DNA from 2 places in the Klebsiella quasipneumoniae subsp. quasipneumoniae genome. Region 1 is predicted to be linked to the other one. Evidence: predicted binding sites of a transcription regulator. Region 1 holds the regulator's gene; the other holds the start of a gene.
What was found. Region 1 encodes CRP, which controls carbon source genes, mostly activating them, when cyclic AMP is high. Its sites were predicted from a motif close to ATGTGANNNNNNTCACAT; they were not measured.

Region 1 (4,509 bases):
AGGCGCTGTTAGTCTTTGATGAAGTGCAGTGCGGAATGGGGCGTACCGGATCGCTGTTTGCCTATATGCACTATGGCGTAACCCCGGATATTCTCACCAGCGCCAAAGCGCTGGGCGGCGGTTTCCCGGTCAGCGCCATGTTGACTACCCACGAGATCGCCAGCGCCTTCCATGCGGGTTCCCATGGCTCAACCTACGGCGGCAACCCGCTGGCCTGCGCGGTCGCCAACGCCGCTTTCGATCTGATCAATACCCCGGCGGTGCTGGATGGCGTGAACGCCAAACGCGAACTGTTCGTCAAACACCTGCAGCAGCTGGATGCCGAGTTTGATCTGTTCAGTGATATTCGCGGGATGGGCCTGCTGATTGGCGCCGAACTCAAGCCGCAGCACAAGGGCCGCGCGCGTGATTTTCTCTATGCCGCTGCGGAAGCCGGCGTCATGGTGCTTAACGCCGGGCCGGACGTGATGCGTTTTGTTCCCTCGCTGATCATCGAAGAGCAGGATATTGCCGAGGGGATGGCGCGCTTTGCCCAGGCCGTGGCAAAGGTGATTAACGGCTGATCTTCCGCAGCCAGATGCCGTGATGCGGCCGCTGACGCCATGCCACTGACGAAATGGTGTGCATGGTGTTCAGATGGCCCAGAATGCGTTGCAGATGCTGCTCCAGGGTGCTTAACGGACCGATCGGCACCTCGCTTTCCGGTGACTCCATAATATTGACATCCCCTGCGCTGCCGGGACCATCGCTGTCCAGCCGCTGCTGACAGCGCTGCAGGGCAATCTCACAGGATTCGAGATAGCGCTGGGCAAGATCCGGGGTGAGCATCGTATGCTCCCGGGCCAAAGTGGTCATGGCGTTGATGTGTTCGACGATAAACTGGCTGTGCGTCACCCATAGCTTCATATCTTCCAGGTAGTGGGTATTAAACCCGGGCTCCTGCATCGCCTGATTCAGGGAGTTGTAGAGCGCGTTGTGCGCCTGATTGACGCGCATGCGCTGGTAGGCCAGCGCGGGCGCTTTGGGGTCGGGGCTGAGGATCAGGCGAATCGCCTGCTGGTCGGCCTCCAGCGCATCGTGGGCGTTTTTTTTCAGCAGGCCGCTCTGCCACTGCGGCCACAGCCAGACCATCCCGCCGAAGGCGATCAGGCAGCCGATCAGCGTGTCGATCAGCCGGGCGATAATAAACTGTTCGCCGTTGAGCGTCAGAAGCTGCAGGGTATATACCGCCGTCACCGTAAACCCCACCATCGCCCAGCCATAGTGTTTGCGGATGATCAGATAGCTGAGCAGTGTGATCAGCAGCATCCCGCTCAGGGTATAGCTCTCCGGAACGTGAAAGTGCAAGGTCAGCCCGGCGATGATCAGGCCGGCGAGCGTCCCCGCCGCCCGGTGGACAATACGAACCCGCGTGGCGCCATAGCCATTCTGTGTCACGAAGAGGACGGTCATCAGGATCCAGTAGGGCTTCGGCAAATGCAGGGCGTTGCCCATCAGGCTGGCGATGCTCAGCATCACGCTGATGCGGGCGGCGTTGCGCAGCGCGGGGGACTTCAGCGACAGATAGTTCTTTAGCGCGGGAAACAGCGGTAAACGACGCTCTTTGTCAGCCATCAGATCCCGGGCATACAGTGGGCGCTGGGTATGCAGCACCCGGGCGATGCGGCTGAAGTGCCAGGCGCAGAAGTGGCCGACCGGGTTATCCGGATGCTGGCGGGCGATCTTTTCCAGGGCGCCGATCTGTTTATCCATCTGGAAACGCTGCGGAAAACGATGATAGAGCATGTCATCCGCCAGCACCCGCAGGCGGGCGGCGACGGTCTGCGCGTTCCAGCGGATCACCGCTTCGGCATGGCTGCGCTCAACCAGCTTTTGCACCTCTTCCGGCTGATGCAGGCTGACCGAAATATGCTCCTGTAGATCCAGCCCCATCTGGAACGCTCGCAGAAGACGTTTGTGGTCGTTACGTTGGTTGGCGGCCAGCATATGCATCTGCTGATAGCACTGGGTGATTAAATCGACCACCTTCTGCTGGCGGATGAGCAGCGGCGGCAGGGCGGTCGAGGGATCGGTATGCTGGGTCAACAGGCTATATTTGGCTTCGCAATAATTGGCCAGTTCCCGGTAGAGCAGACTGAGCGACTCCCGCAGCGGCTGTTCGCGCCACAGCCAGAACCAGAACCAGTTAAACACGCCGTACCATAGCGTGCCGAAGGCGTAGATCAGCAGCGGCTCCCAGACGGGCATATTGCCCGCCAGGCTCAGGGTAAAGATGGCGGCGATCAGCGACGCGGGCAGCAGGCGCGCGTGCAGCGAACTGATTTCCGCGGTGACGCCGAGCAATAGCGCCAGGCCGCTGAGAATAAGCGGCAAAGGTATGGTCTGGGCGAGCAGCAGCTGCACCACCAGGCTGCATCCGGCAAACAGACAGCCGCCGATAATCAGACGCTTAAAAAAGCGCTTATGCGGAGTGTCGAGACCGGCGATGTTGCAGCAGGCGGGAACTAAGGAAAACAGGAGTCCCTGCTGGAGATGGCCGAGCAGAAGACCGATGGCCACAGGCAGACACAGCACCAGCGTTTGCCGCAGTGCATAGTTGACTTCCGGGTGGTAAATCAGCCTGCGCCACATGAGGGAAAAACAAAAACGGCGTACTGCAGGAGCAATACGCCGCTTAGCAACTTAACGGGTGCCGTAGACGACGATAGTTTTACCGTGGGCGGAAATCAGGTTCTGATCTTCCAGCATTTTCAAAATACGGCCAACGGTTTCACGAGAGCAGCCGACGATCTGACCAATTTCCTGACGGGTAATTTTAATTTGCATACCGTCCGGGTGGGTCATGGCATCGGGTTGCTTCGCCAGGTTCAGCAGCGTCTGGGCGATACGGCCCGTCACGTCGAGGAAGGCGAGGTTGCCCACTTTCTCAGACGTCACCTGCAGACGGCGAGCCATTTGCGAAGAGAGACGCATCAGAATGTCCGGGTTCACCTGGATCAGCTGACGGAATTTCTTATAAGAGATCTCGGCCACTTCACATGCGGTTTTCGCCCGTACCCAGGCGCTACGCTCCTGACCCTCTTCAAACAGGCCTAATTCACCGATGAAATCGCCCTGGTTGAGGTAGGAGAGGATCATCTCTTTACCTTCTTCATCCTTGATGAGTACAGCCACGGAGCCTTTAACGATGTAGTACAGCGTTTCTGCTTTCTCACCCTGGTGGATCAGCGTGCTCTTTGATGGGTACTTATGAATGTGGCAATGAGACAAGAACCATTCAAGGGTAGGGTCTGTTTGCGGTTTGCCAAGCACCATGCGCGGTTATCCTCTGTTATAAGCTATCTCCGGGCGCCGACACTACACGGCGTCCGGGCATGCAATCGTATTGTTTCCCTATACCTGGGAAGCTGGCTGATGATTTTTCGACAGCCTGTAATGTGAACTCCTCTGCATACATGCAGTACATCAATGTATTACTGTAGCATCCAGACTGTTTTAGCATAGCTTTCGCCGCATGTCTCCTGGTGTCTCGCTTCAGCATGACGCAGGTCGCCTTCCGTTGCGAGAATTGTTATGTGCGCGTAATCTGACAGGAATATTGCGATACTGGAGTTAAATTTTATGCAAGCGCGTGTGAAATGGGTTGAAGGGTTAACCTTTATCGGGGAGTCCGCGTCAGGACACCAGATTCTGATGGATGGCAACTCCGGAGATAAGGCGCCCAGCCCGATGGAGATGGTGCTGATGGCGGCGGGCGGTTGCAGTGCGATCGATGTGGTCTCTATTTTGCAAAAAGGTCGTCACGACGTGACCAACTGCGAAGTGAAGCTGACCTCTGAGCGTCGGGAAGAGGCGCCGCGCCTGTTCACGCATATTAATCTGCACTTTATCGTCACCGGTAAGGCGCTGAAAGATGGCGCAGTCTCCCGTGCGGTGGATCTGTCGGCAGAGAAATACTGCTCGGTGGCGCTGATGCTGGAAAAAGCGGTGAAGATCACCCACTCCTATGAAGTGATCGAGGCGTAGTCTTCGCCTGCTGATGTGAATGATCTCAACCCCGGCCTGGCCGGGGTTTTTTCTGTTAGCCGATCTTTCGGCCTTCCATCAGACGCTCGACCAGCGGCGCCATAATAAGCTCCATCGCCAGCCCCATTTTACCGCCCGGCACCACCAGGGTGTTCATGTGCGAAATAAACGAGCCCTGTAGCATCGCCAGCAGCCAGGGGAAGTCGATGTTCTGCAGATTGCGGAAATGGATCACCACAAAGCTCTCGTCCAGAGAGGGGATCGCTTTCGCGGCAAACGGGTTGGAGGTGTCCACCGTCGGCACGCGCTGGAAGTTGATGTGGGTGCGGGAAAACTGCGGGGTGATGAAGTTAATGTAATCTTCCATCGATCGGACGACGGAGTCCATCACCGCCTCCCGGGAGTGGCCGCGTTCGCTGGTGTCGCGAATGAGTTTCTGGATCCACTCCAGGTTAACGATAGGCACGACCCCGACCAGCAGGT
Region 2 (4,509 bases), 1.4 Mb from region 1:
CACCTCCCTGACGACGAAGCAACAGGCCCTTGGCTTCGAGGCGTTGAATCGCCTCACGCAGCGAGGGGCGGGAAACGTCGAACTGTTTAGCCAGTTCGCGTTCAGGCGGGAGTTTTTCACCGGGGCGCAAGGTCCCCTCAAGGATCAGAAACTCCAGCTGCTGCTCTATCACATCGGATAATTTTGGTTGGCGGATTTTGCTGTAGGCCATATTCCCTGTCTCTGCCATTAGCCCGGAGTCAATTGGTCTTACCAATTTAAAGTTCGTAGCGCTAAAGTAACAAAGTATTCACCTTCTGTCCATACAGGTTTTGATTGAAATCAGTAAACCACGGACATTTTAACAACCTTACAGAAATAACATTTCAGAAATGTAACCTTGCACAAATGTTACGTTTACTCATAAAGAGGTAGCATTAACTTAATGGAAACGAAAAATTACGCTATCTGAACCGATTCAACGACCAGATAAGTGAATATAAAGGCAGTAAATACGAATAAATAACCAAATGAGAACAATGCGTCGGAATAATACTGAATGTGTCTATTGATGTCTTTTTAAACACATGGTCATCATCCCTTCATAAAGCAGGTGCATTCAAGCGCGCTTACCACTATTCTCCCTGAGACGAAAGGCCTTTTTCTGAATTACTGCACCGCCTTCCGTAAACAAAACAATACAGAAACGGAAGTCCAAAAATACACAAACACAACAATATGTGCGCGCCATCACTCAGGTAAAAAGTGGGCCACTTCGCCCAAATTTTCGCTGGCTATGCTTTCTGGCAGGGACAGCAGTGAAGCAGCAACCTGACGGATGACGTACACAAAAAATAACCACACACGAGGTTTCATATGGAAGGTCAACAGCACGGCGATCGGCTGAAGCGCGGCCTCAAAAACCGCCATATCCAGCTCATCGCGCTGGGCGGGGCTATCGGCACCGGCCTGTTTCTGGGGAGCGCGTCCGTCATTCAGTCCGCCGGCCCGGGTATCATTCTTGGTTATGCGATTGCCGGTTTTATCGCCTTTCTGATCATGCGTCAGCTGGGCGAAATGGTGGTGGAAGAGCCGGTAGCCGGTTCGTTTAGCCACTTTGCTTATAAATACTGGGGCGGCTTTGCCGGCTTCGCCTCCGGCTGGAACTACTGGGTGCTGTATGTCCTGGTGGCCATGGCGGAACTGACCGCCGTCGGCAAATATATCCAGTTCTGGTGGCCGGAAATCCCGACCTGGGCCTCAGCGGCGGTTTTCTTCATCGCCATCAACGCCATTAACCTGACCAACGTGAAAGTGTTCGGTGAAATGGAGTTCTGGTTTGCCATTATCAAAGTGGTCGCCGTCGTGGCGATGATTTTGTTCGGCGGCTGGCTGCTGTTCAGCGGCAACGGCGGCCCGCAGGCGACGGTACGTAACCTGTGGGATCAAGGCGGGTTCCTGCCGCACGGCTTTACCGGGCTGGTGATGATGATGGCGATCATTATGTTCTCCTTCGGCGGTCTCGAGCTGGTGGGTATCACCGCGGCGGAAGCGGATAACCCGGAGCAAAGCATTCCGAAAGCCACCAACCAGGTTATCTACCGTATCCTGATCTTCTATGTTGGCTCGCTGGCGGTCCTGCTCTCGCTGCTGCCGTGGACGCGCGTGACCGCGGACACCAGTCCGTTCGTCCTGATTTTCCATGAGCTTGGCGATACGCTGGTGGCAAACGCCCTCAACGTGGTGGTGCTGACGGCGGCCCTGTCGGTGTATAACAGCTGCGTCTACTGCAACAGCCGTATGCTGTTCGGCCTTGCCCAGCAGGGGAACGCGCCGAAAGCGCTGCTCAGCGTCGACAAACGCGGCGTGCCGGTCAATACCATTCTCGTCTCCGCCGTGGTCACCGCCCTGTGTGTGCTGATCAACTACCTGGCGCCGGAATCCGCATTTGGCCTGCTGATGGCACTGGTGGTATCCGCCCTGGTGATCAACTGGGCGATGATCAGCCTCGCGCATATCAAATTCCGTCGCGCCAAACAGCAGCAGGGCGTCACCACCCGCTTCCCCGCCCTCTTCTACCCGCTGGGTAACTGGGTGTGCCTGCTGTTTATGGCCGCGGTGCTGATCATTATGCTGATGACCCCGGGGATGGCGATTTCCGTTTGGCTGATCCCGGTATGGATCGCAGTGCTGGGCGTGGGTTATCTGTTTAAACAGAAAGCCGCCGCCACCGTAAAAGCACAATAATACATCTCATCAATAATTCTCTTTGCTCTGCGCCCTCCCTTAATAACGGGCGCAGAGCATTGTTATCTGCTTCACACTTTCCCTTCCATAGCTTATTTATCCATATCGTCAACGCGTTCCTGCAACGTAATTCTCTCGATAGCAGCCAATAATTCTCTCCATACTGCAACGGAGAGACCGCACATGGCAGACAATAGACTTTCAATAAAAGAAAAGATTGGTTATGGGATGGGGGATGCCGGATGCAATATCATCTTTGGCGCCATCATGCTGTTTGTTAACTATTTTTATACCGATATCTTCGGCCTGGCGCCGGCGCTGGTGGGCGTACTGCTGCTGTCGGTGCGCGTCATCGATGCGGTGACCGACCCGATCATGGGCGCCCTCGCCGACCGCACCCGCAGTAAATATGGCCGCTTTCGTCCATGGCTGCTGTGGATTGCCTTCCCCTACGCCCTGTTCAGCGTGCTGATGTTCACCACTCCTGAGTGGACCTATAACAGCAAAGTCATCTATGCGTTTGTCACCTACTTTCTGCTGTCGATTACCTATACCGCGATTAATATACCCTACTGCTCGCTGGGAACGGTGATGACCGCCGACCCGAAAGAACGTGTTGCCTGCCAGTCCTATCGTTTCGTGATGGTGGGTATCGCCACGCTGTTGCTGTCATTGACGCTGCTGCCCATGGCCGACTGGTTCGGCGGCGCCGATAAAGCGAAAGGCTATCAGATGGCGATGACCGTGCTGGCCTTTATCGGCATGTGTATGTTCCTGTTCTGCTTTGCCACCGTGCGCGAACGCATCCACCCGGCGGTGCAGACCAATGATGAACTGAAAAAAGATCTCAAAGACGTGTGGAAAAATGACCAGTGGGTACGCATCCTGCTGCTCACGCTATGCAACGTCTGTCCGGGCTTTATCCGCATGGCCGCCACCATGTACTACGTCACCTGGGTGATGGGGCAAAGCACCCATTTTGCCACGCTGTTTATCAGCCTCGGCGTGGTCGGGATGATGATTGGCAGCATGCTGGCAAAAGTCCTCACCGACCGCTGGTGCAAACTGCAGGTCTTCTTCTGGACCAACATCGTGCTGGCGATCTTCTCCTGCGCCTTCTATTTCTTTAATCCGCACGCCACCACGCTGATTATGGTGCTCTACTTCCTGCTCAATATCCTGCATCAGATCCCCTCCCCGCTGCACTGGTCGCTGATGTCCGATGTTGACGACTACGGCGAGTGGAAAACCGGCAAACGCATCACCGGTATTAGCTTCTCCGGCAATCTGTTTTTCCTTAAAGTCGGCCTGGCGGTCGCCGGGGCGATGGTCGGATTCCTGCTGTCATGGTACGGCTACGACGCCGGCGCCAAAGCGCAAAGCGCCTCGGCCCTCAACGGCATCGTGCTGCTGTTCTCGGTCATCCCCGGCGTCGGCTACCTGATCACCGCCGGCGTGGTGCGCCTGCTTAAAGTTGACCGCACCCTGATGCGCCAGATTCAGAGCGATTTAGAGAAGCGCCGCAGCAACTACAGCGAGCTGAATGAATACCAGGAACTGAAAACCAGTGAACACGTAAGGAAAGCCTGATGAACAACTGGCCAAACCCCTTTATTGAGCAACGCGCAGATCCCTTTATTCTGCGCCACCTGAATCATTACTACTTTATTGCCTCAGTGCCGGAATACGACCGGCTGGAGATCCGGCGCGCGGCAACCCTTGAGGGATTGCGCGATGCTGAGCCGGTAGTGGTGTGGCGCGCACCGCAAAGCGGGCCGATGAGCCAGCTGATTTGGGCGCCGGAGCTACATGAGATAGACGGTAAGTGGTATATCTATTTTGCCGCCACCTATACCCACGATCTGGATGCGCTGGGCATGTTCCAGCATCGCATGTTCGTTATCGAGTGCGCCGACAGCGATCCGCTGACCGGCCGCTGGCAGGAAAAAGGCCAGGTGGAGACGCCTTTCGATACCTTCGCCCTCGATGCCACCACCTTTATCCATCAGGGCAAACGCTGGTACCTGTGGGCGCAAAAATCTCCGCATATCGAGGGCAACTCAAACCTGTATCTCGCTGAAATGGCCAACCCGTGGACGCTAAAAGGCGAGCCGGTCATGCTGAGCAAGCCGGAGTTCGACTGGGAGTGCCGGGGATTTAAGGTCAATGAAGGACCCGCGGTGCTGGTGCATGGCGATAAGCTTTTCATCAGCTATTCCGCCAGCGCCACCGATGAAAACTACTGCATGGGATTGCTCTGGATCGACCGGGAGGCCGATCCGC

Region 2: LGM20_RS21270 (glycoside-pentoside-hexuronide (GPH):cation symporter) is a predicted target of CRP. The motif match lies at 2,286-2,303, and genes of this name have one in related genera.

Annotation. Positions count from the first base shown of each region.
Region 1 covers NZ_CP084876.1:422,035-426,543, forward strand. Annotated here, with positions in the region: gene argD (bifunctional acetylornithine/succinyldiaminopimelate transaminase) at 1-563, shown strand, start outside; gene LGM20_RS01940 (YccS/YhfK family putative transporter) at 553-2,631, opposite strand; gene crp (cAMP-activated global transcriptional regulator CRP) at 2,683-3,315, opposite strand; gene LGM20_RS01950 (OsmC family protein) at 3,622-4,026, shown strand; gene LGM20_RS01955 (phosphoribulokinase) at 4,082-4,509, opposite strand, start outside.
Region 2 covers NZ_CP084876.1:4,411,788-4,416,296, forward strand. Annotated here, with positions in the region: gene pdhR (pyruvate dehydrogenase complex transcriptional repressor PdhR) at 1-211, opposite strand, end outside; gene aroP (aromatic amino acid transporter AroP) at 856-2,226, shown strand; gene LGM20_RS21270 (glycoside-pentoside-hexuronide (GPH):cation symporter) at 2,410-3,816, shown strand; gene LGM20_RS21275 (glycoside hydrolase family 43 protein) at 3,816-4,509, shown strand, end outside.